Regions from separate parts of the Kineococcus deserti genome, predicted to be linked through region 2. Evidence: riboswitches for the same ligand, from Rfam matches in the RefSeq annotation. Region 2 holds a riboswitch; the other holds the start of a gene.
What was found. A riboswitch is a leader RNA that binds a small molecule or an ion and turns the genes downstream of it on or off. The one in region 2 is predicted to bind cyclic di-AMP.

Region 1 (7,785 bases), on a different contig from region 2:
GACGGCGACGGCGGTCCACACCACCACCGACCGGACCGACGGCCTGCCCCGCCGTGTTCGTCGGCCGGTCTCGGGAGCAGTTGACGACGTTCGGCTCACGTTCCGCCTCCTCGCGGTCGAGCTGTGCGACTGCTGTGCAGCCTCGCACACGACGGCTCCGGCCGGTCACCGTGACGAGGCGCACGGGCGGGGTGCGCATCCGTGGCAGGATTCGCGCGTGCGATTGGCTCAGCAGCTCGACGGCAAGCGGTTCCTCCTGACCGGGGTGACGGGCTTCATCGGCGAGGCGCTGATGCAGCGTCTGCTCGTCGACCTGCCCGGGACCTCCGTGGTGGCCCTCGTCCGTCCCAAGCCCGGCCAGTCCGGTGAGGACCGGCTGCGCTCGGTGCTGCGCAAGCCGATCTTCCGGGCCGCCGGCGAGGCCGACGACCTGCTGAAGACGCGCGTCGAGGCCCTCGAGGGTGACCTGTCGAGCGTGCCCGAGCTGCCGTCCGACCTCGACGTGGTCGTGCACTGCGCGGGCGACGTGTCCTTCGACCCGCTCATCCAGGACGCCTTCACGACGAACGTCGTGGGCACCCGGTCGCTGGTCGAGCGGGTCCTGGACGCCAACGAGCGCGGCCACGGGGCGATCCACTACGTCCACGTCTCCACCGCCTACGTCGGCGGCCGCCGCCGGGGCGCGGTCCCCGAGCGGGCCGTGGAGCACCAGGTGGACTGGCGCACCGAGACCGAGGCGGGCCTGCGGCTGGCCGCGCGCATCGAGGAGGACTCGCGGCTGGAACCCCGCCTGAAGGAGTTCCTGCGCGCCGCCGAGCGCGACCACGGCCGCGCCGGGCCGCTGAGCGTGGCCGCCGGCGCCGAGGAGCGCCGCGTGAAGTGGGTCGCCGCCCAGCAGAAGGCCGCCGGCCTGGAGCGGGCGCGCACGCTGGGCTGGACCGACTGCTACACCTTCACCAAGTCGATGGGCGAGCGCCTCGTCGAGGAGCTGGCCGCTCCCGTCGTCCCCACGACGATCCTGCGCCCGAGCATCGTCGAGTCGGCCGTGAAGCACCCCCACCCGGGGTGGATCGAGGGCTTCAAGATGGCCGAGCCGATCATCCTGGCCTACGGCCGCGGCGAGCTCACCGAGTTCCCGGCCGCGCCGGACTCCGTCATCGACGTCGTGCCGATCGACCACGTCGTCAACGCCATCCTCACCGCGTCCGCGACGCCGCCGCCGCTGTCGCAGCCGGCGTACTACCACGTGAGCTCCGGCAGCCGGAACCCGCTGACCTTCCGGGACGTGTACGAGTTCATCCGCGAGTACTTCACGGAGAACCCCTTCGACTCCTCCCCCGCCGTCATGCCGACGTGGGACTTCCCCGGCGGCCGGGCCGTGGAGCGCAAGGTGCGGGCCGGGGAGGTGCTGACCAACGCCGGCGACCGGCTGCTGGCGCTGGCCCCGCGCTCGAAGCGGGTGCGCGAGGTGTCCCGCAAGCTGGACGGTTCCCGCCGCCAGATCGAGTTCGCCCGCCGCTACATGGACCTGTACAAGGCCTACACCGAGGCCGAGCTGCGGTTCGTCGACGACAAGACCCTCGCCCTGCACCGCTCCCTGGACCCGCAGGACGTCGAGCTGTTCGGCTTCGACACCTCGACGGTGGACTGGCGGCACTACTGGCTGGACAGCCACTGCCCCAGCGTCACCACCCAGATGCGCAAGTACGAGGAGATCCGCCGGCGGCGCAAGCAGGCCGAGGCGACCGGACCCCGTGAGCTGCAGCCCGTCGCCGACGGGGCGGCCCCCGTCCTGGCCGTCTTCGACCTGGCCGGGACGTTGCTGCCGGGCACCGTCGTCGACTCCTACCTGACGCTGCGGCTGTCGGCGCTGGACGCCCCGGCCCGCATCGCCGAGTTCGGGCGGGTCATGCGGCACCTGCCGGGCTGGATCGCGGCCGAGCGCCGTGACCGCGGCAGCTTCCTGCGCTCGCTGTTCCGCGGGTACGCCGGGGTGGACCTGGACGCGCTGGAGACCTACGTCGACGACGTCTTCGCGCCCGGCTTCCTGCAGCAGGTCTCCTCCGACGCCCTGCGGCGCATCCAGGCCCACCGCGACGCCGGTCACCGCACGATCCTCATGACCGGCGACGTCCGGCAGGTCACCCGCCCGCTGGCCGGGCTGTTCGACGAGGTCGTGTGCACCGAGCTGGACGAGGAGCGCGTCGACGGGCAGCGCCAGGCCAACGGCTTCCTGACCTCCCCGCCGCTGGTCGGCGAGGCCCGCGCGGCGTGGCTGCGCCGGTACGCCGAGGTCGAGGGGGCCGACCTGTCGGCCAGCTACGCCTACGCCGACTCCCACGTGGACCTGCCGCTGCTGAAGACCGTGGGCAACCCGACCGCCGTCTCGCCCGACGTCCCGCTGTTCCGGGTCGCCCGGGCCTCGCGCTGGCCGGTGGCGGACTGGGCGGCCTCCTCGCCCACCCGCCGCCTGCGCGTCCCGCAGCAGGTGCTGGCGGGCACCGACTGAGGCGCGGCGTCGCGGTGCGGACGGCTCCGGTCGGGCGCGGGCGTGGCAGGATGCGTGGTGTGAACTCCACACCGTCGAGCAGTCGCTGCGGACCGCCGGTGTCGAGGACCGAAGGATGGCGAGGCTGATGGGCATCCCCCGAGCGAGCCGGATCGTGCGCGCACTTCCGTTGCTGCGCAAGCGTTCGGGTGTCGGCGCACCGGAACCCGAGGAGGGCAGCCGGTCGGTCCACCGCAACGACTGGGTGCGGTCGGCACCGGCGACCCTCGTGCGGTCGGGGCTGCAGCGGGCGCTCATGGCGCCCGTGCTGCGCTCGAAGCTGTCCATCCACGTGCAGGGCGCCGAGGTGCTCGACCGGCTCGGGACGGCGGCCATCCTGGTCGCCAACCACTCCTCGCACCTGGACGCACCGGTGATCCTGGAGGCCCTCGGGCCGCGCCGGCGCCGTCGGGTCGCGATCGCCGCGGCCGCGGACTACTTCTTCGACGTGTGGTGGCGGGCGGCTCCCTCGGGCCTGGTCATCGGGACCTACCCCCTGGAACGTCGTGGCGGCCGGGGTCCGAACTCCTCGGCGAAGCTGCTGCAGGACGGCTGGAGCCTGGTGATCTTCGCCGAGGGCGGCCGCAGCTACACCGGCGAGATGCGCCCGTTCAAGAAGGGTGCGGCCTACCTCGCCCTCGAGGCCGGAGTGCCGGTCGTGCCCATCGCGCTGCGCGGCACCTTCGACGCCATGCCCCCGAAGCAGAACTGGCCCTCGAAGGGCCGCCAGCCGATCTCGGTGACCTTCGGTGAGCCCCTGTACGGGCGCGCGGGTGAACGCGCGGGGGACTTCACGCCGCGCATCGAGGAAGCCGTCGCGAAGCTGCTCGCCAACAGCTGACCACCGGCTCACCCTGTGAACTGCATCACACGGTCGGGCGTGCGCCCAGCCTGAGCACGGGGTTTCGGGTCACGATCCGGTCGCGAGACGGTGTACGGGAGGCCCCCGGCTTGTTACGGTCGGTCCGTCCCTGAGCCCGTTCGGGGACACGGCCGCGGAACGCCGAGTCCTGCCCACCGCGCGCCGGAAGCAGAACACGTGGGTAGGAGCGGGGGACCCAAGGTTCCTCGGACGACCACGGTCGTCCTCGGGGTGAAGCCGCGTCCGCGCGGCCGGGTCAACCTTCGATCCGAACCCGACAGCTGACCTCGCAGGCGTTGGAGGTCGACCCATGTCTGCGATCCGTCGCGCCACCGCGCGCCCCCGTGCCCTCTCGAACCGGTCCACGTTCCTCCGCCGCGGCCTGCTCGCGTCCGCCGCGGCCGGCGCCGCCGGCGCCGCGATCCTGGGCCCCGTCTCCAGCGCCTCCGCCGCTCCCGTGGAGCAGTGGGACCGCCTCGCCCAGTGCGAGGCCAGCGGCAACTGGCACATCAACACCGGCAACGGCTACTACGGCGGGCTGCAGTTCAGCTCGAGCACCTGGACGGGCTTCAACGGCGGGCAGTACGCCCCCCGCGCCGACCTGGCCACCCGCGAGCAGCAGATCGTCGTCGCCGAGCGCGTGCTCGCGCGGCAGGGCTGGGGCGCCTGGCCCTCCTGCTCGCGCAAGCTCGGCCTGAACGGCGCCGCCGACCCGGTCGGCCAGGAGCAGGCCCTGCTCAACCCGGCCCCGGCCCCGGCGCCCGCCCCGGCTCCGGTTGCCGTGGTCGAGTCGGCCCCGGCGCCCGCGGTGCGCACCCACACCGTCGCCCCCGGCGACACCCTGTACCGCATCGCCGTCAACAACGGCGTCGCGGGCGGCTACGCCGCGGTGTGGAACGCCAACCGCGCCCTCATCGGCGACAACCCGGCCGCCATCCACGTCGGCCAGGTGCTCGTCCTCCCCTGACGGAGGCCTGCTGACCAGAACGCTGCACCAGCTCCCCGATCCGGGCCGTTCCGAGGCCGTCAGGGTGAGCTGGTGCAGCGTTCTGGTCACGACGCCGAGCCGACGACGCGCCCTGTCCCGGGGACGAGGCGCACCGGCCCGCGACAGGTCCCGCCTCGTGGGACCTCCGTGACGCACGGCGTGGTCGGCGGTGCCGACCACTGAGGTCGCCCACAGGCCTGCCTACGGCCGCTGGCCGAAGACGTGGCGGCGGACCCAGGCGTGCTGGGCGATCGCGGCCGCGGCGCCGACGTTGATCGAGCGGGTCGAGCCGAACTGGGCGATGGCGAGCACGTCGACGCAGTGGGCGACGGCCGCCTCGGTCAGACCGGGCCCCTCCTGGCCGAAGAGCATCACGCACTCGCGCGGCAGGTCGTAGGTCTCCAGCGGCACCGACCCCTCGACGTTGTCGATGCCGACGATCGGCAGGTCCCGGTCCGCGGCCCAGGCCGCCAGCGCCGCCACGTCGGTGTGGTGGTGGACGGACAGGTACCGGTCGGTGACCATGGCGCCGCGCCGGTTCCAGCGCTTGAAGCCCACGACGTGGGCGCCGGCGGCGTTCACGGCGTTCGCGGTGCGCACGACCGAGCCGATGTTCGCGTCGTGCTGCCAGTTCTCCACCGCGACGTGCAGCGGGTTCCGGCGGGTGTCCAGGTCGGCCACGATCGCGGCGTTCGACCAGTAGCGGTACTCGTCGACGACGTTGCGGCGGTCGCCGTCGCGCAGCAGTTCCGGGTCGTACCGCGGGTCGTCGGGCCAGGCCCCCTCCCAGGGACCCACCCCGACGACCCGTCGTTCCAGCTCAGTCACCCGGACATCGTCCCAGGTGTCAGGCGGCCTTCTTCCACGCCGACCGGAACCCCAGCGACCGGCCCGTCTGCAGCAGGCTGTTCTCGTACAGCCGCCGCGCGACCGCGACGAACAGCAGGGCCGTCACGGCGATGACCGCCAGCGACAGCAACGGTTCCCACAGCGCGACGTCGCCCTGGACGACCCGCTTGGGCATGACCATGGGCGAGGACAACGGCACGTAGCTCAGGACGGTCTGCAACGTCCCGGGCTCGTTGACGACGAAGGAGGCGAAGAACGGCAGCATCACGAACATCTGCACGGGGGTGGCGGTGGACTGCAGGTCCTCCAGCCGGCTGGCCATGGCCCCGGCCGCCGCCCACAGGCACGACAGCATCGCGAACCCGAGGACGAAGAACACCAGGAACCACACGGCGGCGCTCGGAATGCCCGGGATGGACTCCAGCAGATCCGGTTGCGCGACGGCGAGGGCCGCCAGGCCCGCCGCGACGAGCAGCAGGATCTGCGCGAACGCGAGGATCCCGTTGCCGAGGATCTTGCCGATCAGCAGCTGCCGCACCGGAACCGTCGTCACGAGCAGCTCGATGACGCGGGTCTGCTTCTCCTGCACCACGCTCTGGGCGATCGAGTACCCGAAGATGACGACGATCTGGAAGAACAGGACCGCGAACGCGAGCCCGAGCAGGTAGACCATGAACGGGTCGACGGCATCGGGGTCCAGCAGCACGGTCGCCGGCGGCGGCAGCGACAGGACCCGTTCGACGTCGGCGCGGTCGACGCCCACGGCCTCGAACCCGGCGACGGTCTGGGCGGCGCCGACGCGGGCCGACAGGATCGCGGACAGGGTGTCCGGAACGGTGCGGTCCCCCACGATCGTCGTCCCCGTCTCACCGACCAGGACCGCCGCGTCGACGTCCTCGGAGCGGACGGCCGCCTCGGCGGCGGCCTGGTCGGCCACCTCCCGCAGGGCGACCCGTTCGTCGGGGTCCTCCCCCGGCAACGCCGTCTCGACGAGTGCGCGCGAGTCGCTCGTCACCGCGACGTCGTAGTCGTCGGTCCCACCGGACAGCACCCCCGGCAGCACGGCCGCGGCCGCCACGATGACGAACAGCAGGACGGTGGAGAAGATGAACCCCTTGTCCCGCAACCGTTCGGTCATCTCGCGCTGGGCGACGATCCACCACTGGCCCTTCACCGGGACACCTCCTGGAACAGTTCGGACAACGTGGGCAGCACGGGCCCGAAGGCCCGGACGGGCCCGCGGCGCAGTGCTTCGGCGAGGATCTTCTGGTCCAGGTCGCCCGCTCCGTCGGGCAGTTCCAGGACGACACCGCCGGCGCGGCGGTCGACCAGCCGCACGCCGGCGATGTCGCGCACCCAGTCCAGGTCGGCGTCGGCGACGAGTTCGTACCGCGAGCCTCCGCGGGCGCGGCGCAGCTTGTCCGGCTCGCCGGAGGCGACGACCCGCCCGCCGTGCAGGATGACCAGTTCGTCGCAGAGCCGGTCGACGAGGTCGAGCTGGTGGCTGGAGAACAGCACGCCCACGCCCGCGGCCGTCTTCTCCCGCAGCAGCTCCGCCATGGCGTCGACGGCCAGCGGGTCGAGCCCGGAGAACGGTTCGTCGAGGACGAGGAGTTCGGGGTCGTGGACGAGGGAGGCCGCGACCTGCACGCGCTGCTGGTTCCCCAGGGACAGCGATTCCAGCTTGTCGCCGGAGCGGTCGCCCAGGCCCAGCCGGTCCAGGAGGTCCTGCCCGCGCTCGGTGGCGACCCCGCGGTCGACGCCGTGCAGGCGGGCCAGGAACACGAGCTGCTCCAGGATCCGGCCCTTGGGGTACAGGCCGCGTTCCTCGGGCATGTAGCCGAACCGCCGGCGCAGGGCCAGGTCGGGCACCTGCCCGCGGAACGTCACCGTTCCGGAGTCGGCGGCGAGGACGCCCAGGGCGATCCGCATCGTGGTGGTCTTCCCGGCACCGTTCGCGCCGACGAAGCCGACCATGCGTCCGTCGGGGACGCTGAGGCTGACGTCGTCGAGCGCGAGACGGTCCCCGAACCTGCGGGTGATCGAGTCGAGGACTAGCACCCGGCGAACCTATGCGCGCGCTGGGAGGGAGCGCGTCCGCCGAAGGTCGCTCAGCCGAACGTCGAAGAGGTCGGGTGGACCCGCACGGCCGTCGCCTTGACGGCCAGGTGGACGGTGGCGCCGGGGGTCAGGTCCAGCTCGGCGGCCGCGCCGACGGTGATGTCCGCCAGGACGTCGGTGGCGGGCAGCGCGTCCGGGCGGGCGCGCACCCGCAGGACGTCGCCGTGCGGGGTGACGTCGACGACGGTGGCGGCCCAGCGGTTGCGCGGGCTGCCCCCGGGGTCGCGCGCGTGCACGGCCACCGCGGAGGGGCTGAACAGGGCCACGCCGCGTTCCCCCGGGGCACCGTCGACGACCCCGGCGACCGTGGTCCCGTCGGCGGTCCGCAGACCGTCGGCGGTGATCTGCCCAGGCAGCAGCACCAGCCCGGCCAGCTGCGCCCCGAACGCGCTGCGCGGAGCCGACAGCACCTGGCGC
Region 2 (7,785 bases):
GCGGCGCTGCACGCCGGCACGATCGCCGGCGCGGCCCTGGACGTCTACGACACCGAACCGCTGCCGGCGGACCACCCGCTGCGCCAGGCGCCGCGCACCGTGCTCACCCCGCACATCGGCTACGTCACCGAGGAGACGTACCGGGTGTTCTACGGCGACGCCGTCGAGGACGTCCTGGCCTGGAGCGCGGGTCGCCCCGTGCGGGTGCTCACCCCGTGACCAGCACCCGCCACGACCCCTCGCCGAACGTCACGACGTCGCCGTCGGACAGCTGACGGCCCCGGCGGTCCTCGGGTTCGTCGTTGACCGTGACCTCCCCTGCGACGAGCGCTTCGCGGGCCTCGCCCCCGGTGTCGACGGCCCCGGACAGCTTGAGGAACTGCCCGAGCCGGACGATCCCGGTCACCTCGACGTCGATCGTGCTCACTCGTGTCCCTCGGGAACCGACAGCGCCGCGAGCACACCGGCGACGCGGTCGGCCTCGGCGCGGGTCAGCCGTTCGGGCACCAGCACCTCGACGCGGGTGCCGTCGGCCAGCGGGATGGTGTGCATCAGCATCTCCCGGCCGCTCGAGGAGGGCGCCGGGTCCGCGCCGACGACCTCGGCGTCCTGGACCTGCTCGGTCTCCGGCGCCGGGCTGCTGCCCAGGAAGGCGCGCAACCGGCCGATGCCCTGCTCGGCGAGCCGCTCGGCCTGCGGGTCCAGCCGCCCCTGCTTGAGCAGCCCGCGCAGCACCGAGTCGATCGACTCGCCCTGCCACTTGTTCTCGTCCCTGTTCCCGTCCATGCCACCAGGGTCGCACCGGCGCGGCGGCCCGGCGTCCTCCGGACGTCGCACCCCGGCGGCACCGATCGGACCAGCCGGCCCTCACCCGGCGAGGAAGCCCCAGTCCGCCTCCAGCTCCTTCCACGGCCCGACCGCCTCGACCCGGCCGTCGGCCAGCACCACGACGCGGTCGGCCGCCAGCAGCGCCGCGCGCTTGGACGACGACCCGATGACGGTGGTCCCCCTGTCGCGCAACGACTGCCACAGTTCCAGCTCGGTGCGGGCGTCGAGCGCGGAGGACACGTCGTCGGCCACGAGCAGCTCGGCGCCGCTGGCCAGCGCGCGCGCCAGGGCGAGCCGTTGCACCTGACCACCGGAGAGCCGGACGCCGCGGTGCCCGACGACGGCACCGTCCCCACCGGCGGCGGTGATGTCGCGTTCCAGGCGGGCGTCGCGCACCGCGGGAGCGGCCAGGGCCTTCGCGTGCGCGTGGTCGAGCGCCACGTTGTCGGCGAAGGTGCCCGACAGCACCCGCGGCACCTGCGCGACGTAGCCGACCTGTCCCGGGCGCAGGAACGTCTGCGGGTCGGCGACGTCGGACCCGTTCCAGCGCAACGTCCCCTCGTGGTCCACGAGCCCGGCCAGCGCGGCCAGCAGGCTCGACTTGCCCGACCCCACCCGACCGGTCAGCAGGACCAGTTCGCCGGCCTCCACCTCCAGGTCCACGTCCTGGACACCGACGGTCCCGTCGTCGTGCACGGCGGCGAAGCCCTGCACGCTCAGCCGCCGCAACGGCTGCTTCGGCGGCGTCCCCGGAGCCGGCGCGGTGCCGTGGACCAGGTCGACGGACGGTGGCAGGCGGACGACCTCCTCGGTCCCGGCCAGGGCGGTGACGGCCCGCAACCACTCACGGGCGACGGGGGCCTCGGTGATGACGGCACCGGCGACGGTGCCGTAGTAGGAGGCTCCGGCCACGGCGGTGGACACCAGCAGCGCCTCGGCCAGCGACCACCAGCCGAGCAGGTGCAGCGCCCAGGTGGCCACGATCCCCGTCTGCACCAGGATCCCCGGCACCCCCTCCAGCAGGGCCCGCACCCGGAACTCGCGCACCGAGGCCTGCACCCGCGTGGAGTCGACGCGGGCCAGGTGGGTCAGCACGCCCGGGACGGCCGCGGCCAGCTTGACCGTGCGGGCGGCGTCCACGGCCGACCCGAGGTCGCGCCCGAACACGGCGCGGGCGTCGCCGGCGACCCGGCCGCGGCGGCCGGCCACCGGGGCCCCGGCGACCGAGACGACGGCCGACCCGAGCATGACGACGGCGACCACCGCACCGGCGGTGGGGTCACGGGCGATCAGCGCGGTGACGGTCGCGACGAGGACGCCGATGACGACGTCGACCCAGCGGTCGACGTAGAGGACGAACCGTTCGGAGTCCAGGCAACGGGCCGCCACCTCCCCCGCCGGGACCCGGGCCAGCCGGTGCTGGCGGGTCTGCCCGCGCAGCACCGCCAGCCGGGTGCTCAGCGTCACGGCGTTCCACCACAGCGGGTAGACCTCCAGCGCCGCGCCCAGCACGAACGGGATGGCGAGCAGGACCAGCACCAGCGCGGTCATCGGCACCCACGGCTGCGCGGCACCCGCCCCGTCCTGCAGGGCCTGCACGACCAGACCCCACAGCCACCCCACGGCGGCGCCGTAGATCCCGATCACCGAGACGGCCGCGAACAGCGCTGCCCCCAGCAGTCCCCACCGCGGGAACCGGGTGATGGCCGTCCACACGGCCGCGGCCAGCCGCGGCCGGGGCGCCGGTGGGAGGACACCCCGCGGGCGTCGCTCCCGGCTGGTGAGCACGTCCCCGTCGCGGTGCTCGGCGCCCAGCTCCTCGTGCTGGCCCGCACTGGCGCGCAGCAGGTCGGCGAACGGGCCGTCCACCCGCGCCAGCTCGGCGCGCGGCCCGTGCTGGACGAGCCGGCCGCCTTCCAGGACGGCGACGGAGTCGGCGCGCGCGGTGGTGGAGAGCCGGTGGGCGATGAGCAGACCGGTCCGCCCCGTCAGCAGCCGCTGGGCGGCCGCGGTGACGCGGTGCTCGGTGACCGGGTCCATCCGGGCGGTGGCCTCGTCCAGGACGACGACCCGCACGTCGCGCACCAGCAGGCGGGCGAAGGCGACGAGTTGCTCCTCCCCCGCCGACAGCGTCACCCCGCCGGGACCGAGCCGCGTCTGCAGCCCGTCGGGCAGTGCCTCGACCCAGTCGCGCAAGCCCAGGGAGTCGACGGCGGCCTCGACGCGGGCCGCCGGCACGTCCCCGTCGAGGGTGATGTTCTGCCGCAGCGTGCCGGCCAGCAGCTCGGTGCGCTGGGTGACGACGCCGACGCTCCGGCGCAGGTCCTGCAGGTCCAGGTCGCACACGTCGGCGCCGCCGAGGAACAGCTGCCCGCGGGGCGTGTCCAGCGCGCGGGACAGCAGCGCCGCCAGCGTCGACTTGCCCGATCCGCTGCGGCCCACGAGAGCGCACGTCGTCCCGGCGGGCACCGCGAACGTCACCTCGCGCAGCGCGAAACCCCCCGGGTGCGCGAACCGCAGCCCGCGGAACTCCACGGCCAGCGGACCGGCCGGGACACGTCCTCCGCCGGCGGGTTCGGCCGGTGCCGTCAGCAGGGAGCGGATGCGTTGCACCGCACCGAGTCCGGCCTGCACCTCGGGAAGTCGTTCGCTGATCTCGCTCATGTCCCCGGCGAAACCGGAGCACAGCAGCCAGACGGTCACCAGCTGGGCCACCGACAGGCGTCCGTCACCGGCCAGCACGACCCCGCCCACGACGAAACCCGAGCACAGCAGGGCCAGCACCAGCGTGGTGCGCCGGGCCACGGCGGCCGACAGGGTGCTGGTCGCCCGGACCCGGGTCAGCACCTGGGCCGCCAGCGCCGCGTACCGGCGCACCACGTGCGGCTGGCCCAGGCTGGAGCGCACGTCGTCGCGACCGGCCACGGCCTCCTCGAGCTGGGCGGCGTGGTCGGTCCAGGCGACCTCCTCGGCCACCTTGCGCCGCACGAGCACCACCGTCAGCCCCCGCACGGCGAACCAGACGGCGACCGCCACGAGCGGGAACGCGATCCAGGCCGGCCACCAGACCAGGCCGGCCACGACCCAGCCGAGCAGCGAGCGGGTCAGACCGCGGCCCAGGTCCCACACGGCCTCGCGCAGCAGCGCGGCGAGCTGGCGCGGATCGTCGTCGACGCGGTCGATGACCTCGCCCACGGCCTGCTCGCCCAGCGCGGGCAGCGGCTGGGCGAAGGCGGCCCCGAGCAGGTCGGCGCGCAAGCGCCCCTCGGCCCGGCCCACCGCGCTGGCCAGCGCCACCCGGCCCAGGGTGTCGGCCGCGCTGGCCCCCACCACGAGCACGCCCAGCACCACCAGCAGCGCGGCGCCCGGGTCCTGGGCGATGCGGCCGGTGACGACCGTGCCGACCGTCTCGGCGGCGGCGGCGAGGATCCCCAGCACCACCGCGGCCGTGCTCGTGGGGCCGGCGAGGCGCCGGGGGGACAGCGTCGGGCGCGTCACCGTCCCTCCTCACGTTCGCGAGGTCCCACCGCGACGGTGGTTCCTCCCGGAACGCTAACGAGGCAGGGGGTCGCCGGGCCTCCGGTTTTCCGTCCGGCCCGCGGCGGGCTCAGGCCGCCTGGGCCAGGAACTCGTCCCAGCGCGGATCGGGCTGCTCGGCCCCGCGCACCGCCCAGGAGGCGCCCCGCGGCGCGGCCGGCCGGAACGGCAGGTGCCAGCCCATCTCCTCCGGTGTGCGGTCGCCCTTGGCGTTGTTGCACCGCACGCAGCAGGCGACGAGGTTCTCCCAGCTGTCCGGGCCGCGGCGGCTGCGCGGCAGGACGTGGTCGACCGTGGTGGCGTGGCCGCGGCAGTAGGCGCACCGCTGGTGGTCGCGGCGCAGCACCCCGCGCCGGCTGACGGGGACGACCTGCCCGCGGGGCACCCGGACGTAGCGCGTCAGCAGGATGACGGAGGGGCGTTCCAGGCTCATCGACGCTCCCACCACCGGATCGGCGTCGGCCAGGACCACCGAGGCCTTCCCGGACAGCACGAGCACCAGGGCCCTCCGGAAGGACACGACCGCGAGCGGTTCGTAGCCGGCGTTCAGCACGAGCGTGCGCACATCCACCTCCTGAGACGACGAGAGGCGCCTTCCCGGACCGGGAAGGCGCCTCTGAGAGCGACGATGCGCACCTGGCAGGGCACATGGTGGCGGTGCACACGGTGGTGCCCCACGACGCGCCGGGCAGGCGGTGCCGCGGGGGTCGTGCCGGGGTGACGCCTGGTCATCGGCCCTCCGCGGTTCCGTCGTCGTTGACGGCAGGGTACGTCGCAGGAGGTGTTCGAGTCATCAACTTCCCCGTGAACCCCACGCGACCACGACCGGCCGGGAACGACGAACCGCCGGCCCCGAGGGGAGGGAACCCTCGGGACCGGCGGTCGGGTCGTGCTCGTCGTGCTGGTCTCAGATCACACCGTGGGGGCCAGCCGGCCGAAGGTGACGGCGTCGGACCAGATGGCCCGCAGCTGCACGGGCTTCCCGGCCCGCGGCGCATCCCACATCATGTTGTCGCCGGCGTAGATGCCGACGTGGTAGGCGCGGCCACCGGAGTTGGTGAAGAACACCAGGTCGCCGGGGACGGCCTCGCCGCGCGAGATGCGGGCGCTGGACTGCAGCTGCGCGTTGGAGGTGCGCGGGATCTCCACGCCGACCTGCCGGTACACGTAGCTGGTGTAGCCGGAGCAGTCGAACCCGGAGGGGGTGGTGCCGCCGTACACGTACGGGACACCGGCGTAGTCGTCGGCGACGGCGAGGATCTGCGAACCCAGCGAGGCCACCGGCGCCGGGGCCGGCGCCGGGGCGGGGGCCTCGGCGGCGACCTGGACGGCCACGGGAGCCGGGACGGCCGCCGCGTTCTCGGCCACGCTGGCGGCGACGACGGCGTTCGCGTCGGCGGTGCGCGCCACCCGCGTCACCACGGGGGCCACGACGACCGGCGCGGGCGCCGGGGCGGCCGCGAACGTCGAGGTGGTGGCCAGCGTCGTGGCGGTCGCCGGGGCGGAGACGACTCCGACGGCGGTGGTGCCGAACGCGGCGGGGACGGCGGCGACCGCGGAGGAGACGGTCGAGGACACGGCGGCGGGTGCGGCGGCGGTCGCGGCACCGGCGGGCAGGGCGATCGAGACGAGCAGACCACCGGCGGCGGCGACGACGGCGCCGGTGCGGGCCGCCCCACCTGCGCATCGGGTGACGCTGTTCGACAGGTCGGTCAGGGACGTGAGGGAACGAACGGCGGCGCGGTGGCGCGCCTGGACGCGAGTCGTCAAGGTGTTGGCCTCTCCGACGCCTGCGAGGTGAGCTGTCGGGTTCGGACGGGAGTTTCGCCCGGCCGGCTCTCGCCGGCTTCACCCCGAGGACCTCGGACGGTCTGCTCGACCGTTCGACGCCCGTACTACCTGGTTCCCCCACCCCTGCCATGAACGAGTCTCGGGGACCTCGACGCGGTGGCAGGGCTCGGCGTCCGCGCGAGGGCGTCCGCGTGCGATGTCGCGGATGCGGGTGGACCATAACCCGACTGTGGCGCGGATGTCACGGCCCGGTGACGAACAGGTGCCGGGGCGGTGACGAGCGGTGGTCGATGATTAACACAGAGTCACGATCGAGCACGCAGCGCCGATCTCGGTGAGAGCCGGACGAGGGAAGACCCCTCACGCCGCGTCGCGCGAGGGGGCCGACCGGCTGATCTCAGCCCAGCGCGACGAAGATGTGTGACGCCTCGGCGGTCGTGAGGTCCACGACGGTGTCGCCGATCACGACCTCGACACCGGCGGCGGAGGACTTGGCCACGACCTCCACCCCGGGCACCAGCCCGGCGCTGTGGAACCTCGCCAGCAGCGAGACGTCCGTCTGCAGCGGCTCCCCCAGCCGGCGGACCACGACGGGACGCCCCTCGACGGCCGAGGTCGTCAGCGGCTGCACACCGGCGCGGAACTCCTCGGAGGCGCCGTCCTCGCCCAGCTCCAGCAGCCCGGGGATCGGGTTGCCGTACGGGTCGAAGTGCGGGTGGTCCAGGATGGCCACGAGCCGCTTCTCGACCTCCTCGGAGACCACGTGCTCCCAGCGGCAGGCCTCCTCGTGCACCAGGCTCCACTCCAGGCCGATGACGTCGGTCAGCAGACGCTCGGTCAGCCGGTGCTTGCGCATGACGCGCATGGCCTTGGCCATGCCCGCCTCGGTCAGCTCGAGCCGGCGGTCGGTGCCGACGTGCAGCAGGCCGTCGCGTTCCATGCGGGCGACCGTCTGGGACACGGTGGGCCCCGAGTGGTGCAGCCGCTCGGCGATGCGAGCGCGCATCGGCACGATGCCTTCCTCTTCCAGTTCGAAGACCGTCTTGAGGTACATCTCGGTGGTGTCGATGAGATCGCTCACGGTGCCCATCATCCGGCATCTGCGGTGGTGGTCGCACCCCTGTCCCGATCGCGGCACCCCCCTCCCGCGGCTAGCGTCCGCCAGGTGGCCGGGAGTGCGAGGAGACGGACGAGCGTCCTGTGGTTCCGCCGGGACCTGCGGCTCGGGGACCACCCGGCGCTGCTGGCCGCGGTCGCCGACGGCGAGGTCCTGCCGCTGTTCGTCCTCGACCCGGCGCTGTGGGGGCCGTCGGGGGACGTGCGCCGCGCCTACCTGCTGCGCTCGCTGCGGGCGCTGGACGCCGACCTCGGCGGCACGCTCGTCGTCGAGCACGGCGACCCCGCGCACGTCGTGGACCGGGTGGCCGAGCGGGTCGGGGCCCGCCGGGTGCACGTCAGCGCCGACGCCGGGCCGTACGGCCGCCGCCGCGACGAGCAGGTCGAGCAGGCTCTGGCCGGGTACGGCCGTGAGCTGGTGCGGACCGGCACCCCGTACGCCATCGGACCCGGCACGCTGCTCACCGGATCGGGTTCGCCGTTCCAGGTGTTCACGCCCTTCTCCCGGGCCTG

Region 1: linked by a shared signal. The riboswitch ahead of ACRYR2_RS13210 (transglycosylase family protein) and the one ahead of ACRYR2_RS02265 (C40 family peptidase) in region 2 are both predicted to bind cyclic di-AMP.

What each region holds. Positions count from the first base shown of each region.
Region 1 is NZ_JBJLSI010000015.1:41,943-49,727, reverse strand. It holds gene ACRYR2_RS13225 (carbon starvation CstA family protein) at 1-99, opposite strand, end outside; gene ACRYR2_RS13220 (SDR family oxidoreductase) at 218-2,509, shown strand; gene ACRYR2_RS13215 (lysophospholipid acyltransferase family protein) at 2,625-3,389, shown strand; cyclic di-AMP (ydaO/yuaA leader) riboswitch at 3,561-3,721, shown strand; gene ACRYR2_RS13210 (transglycosylase family protein) at 3,721-4,377, shown strand; gene ACRYR2_RS13205 (TrmH family RNA methyltransferase) at 4,600-5,226, opposite strand; gene ACRYR2_RS13200 (ABC transporter permease) at 5,246-6,421, opposite strand; gene ACRYR2_RS13195 (ABC transporter ATP-binding protein) at 6,418-7,308, opposite strand; gene ACRYR2_RS13190 (sulfate/molybdate ABC transporter ATP-binding protein) at 7,359-7,785, opposite strand, start outside.
Region 2 is NZ_JBJLSI010000002.1:61,708-69,492, forward strand. It holds gene ACRYR2_RS02240 (D-2-hydroxyacid dehydrogenase family protein) at 1-219, shown strand, start outside; gene ACRYR2_RS02245 (RNA-binding S4 domain-containing protein) at 209-427, opposite strand; gene ACRYR2_RS02250 (hypothetical protein) at 424-786, opposite strand; gene ACRYR2_RS02255 (ATP-binding cassette domain-containing protein) at 868-4,326, opposite strand; gene ACRYR2_RS02260 (HNH endonuclease) at 4,436-4,930, opposite strand; gene ACRYR2_RS02265 (C40 family peptidase) at 5,278-6,135, opposite strand; cyclic di-AMP (ydaO/yuaA leader) riboswitch at 6,138-6,311, opposite strand; gene ACRYR2_RS02270 (metal-dependent transcriptional regulator) at 6,554-7,237, opposite strand; gene ACRYR2_RS02275 (cryptochrome/photolyase family protein) at 7,322-7,785, shown strand, end outside.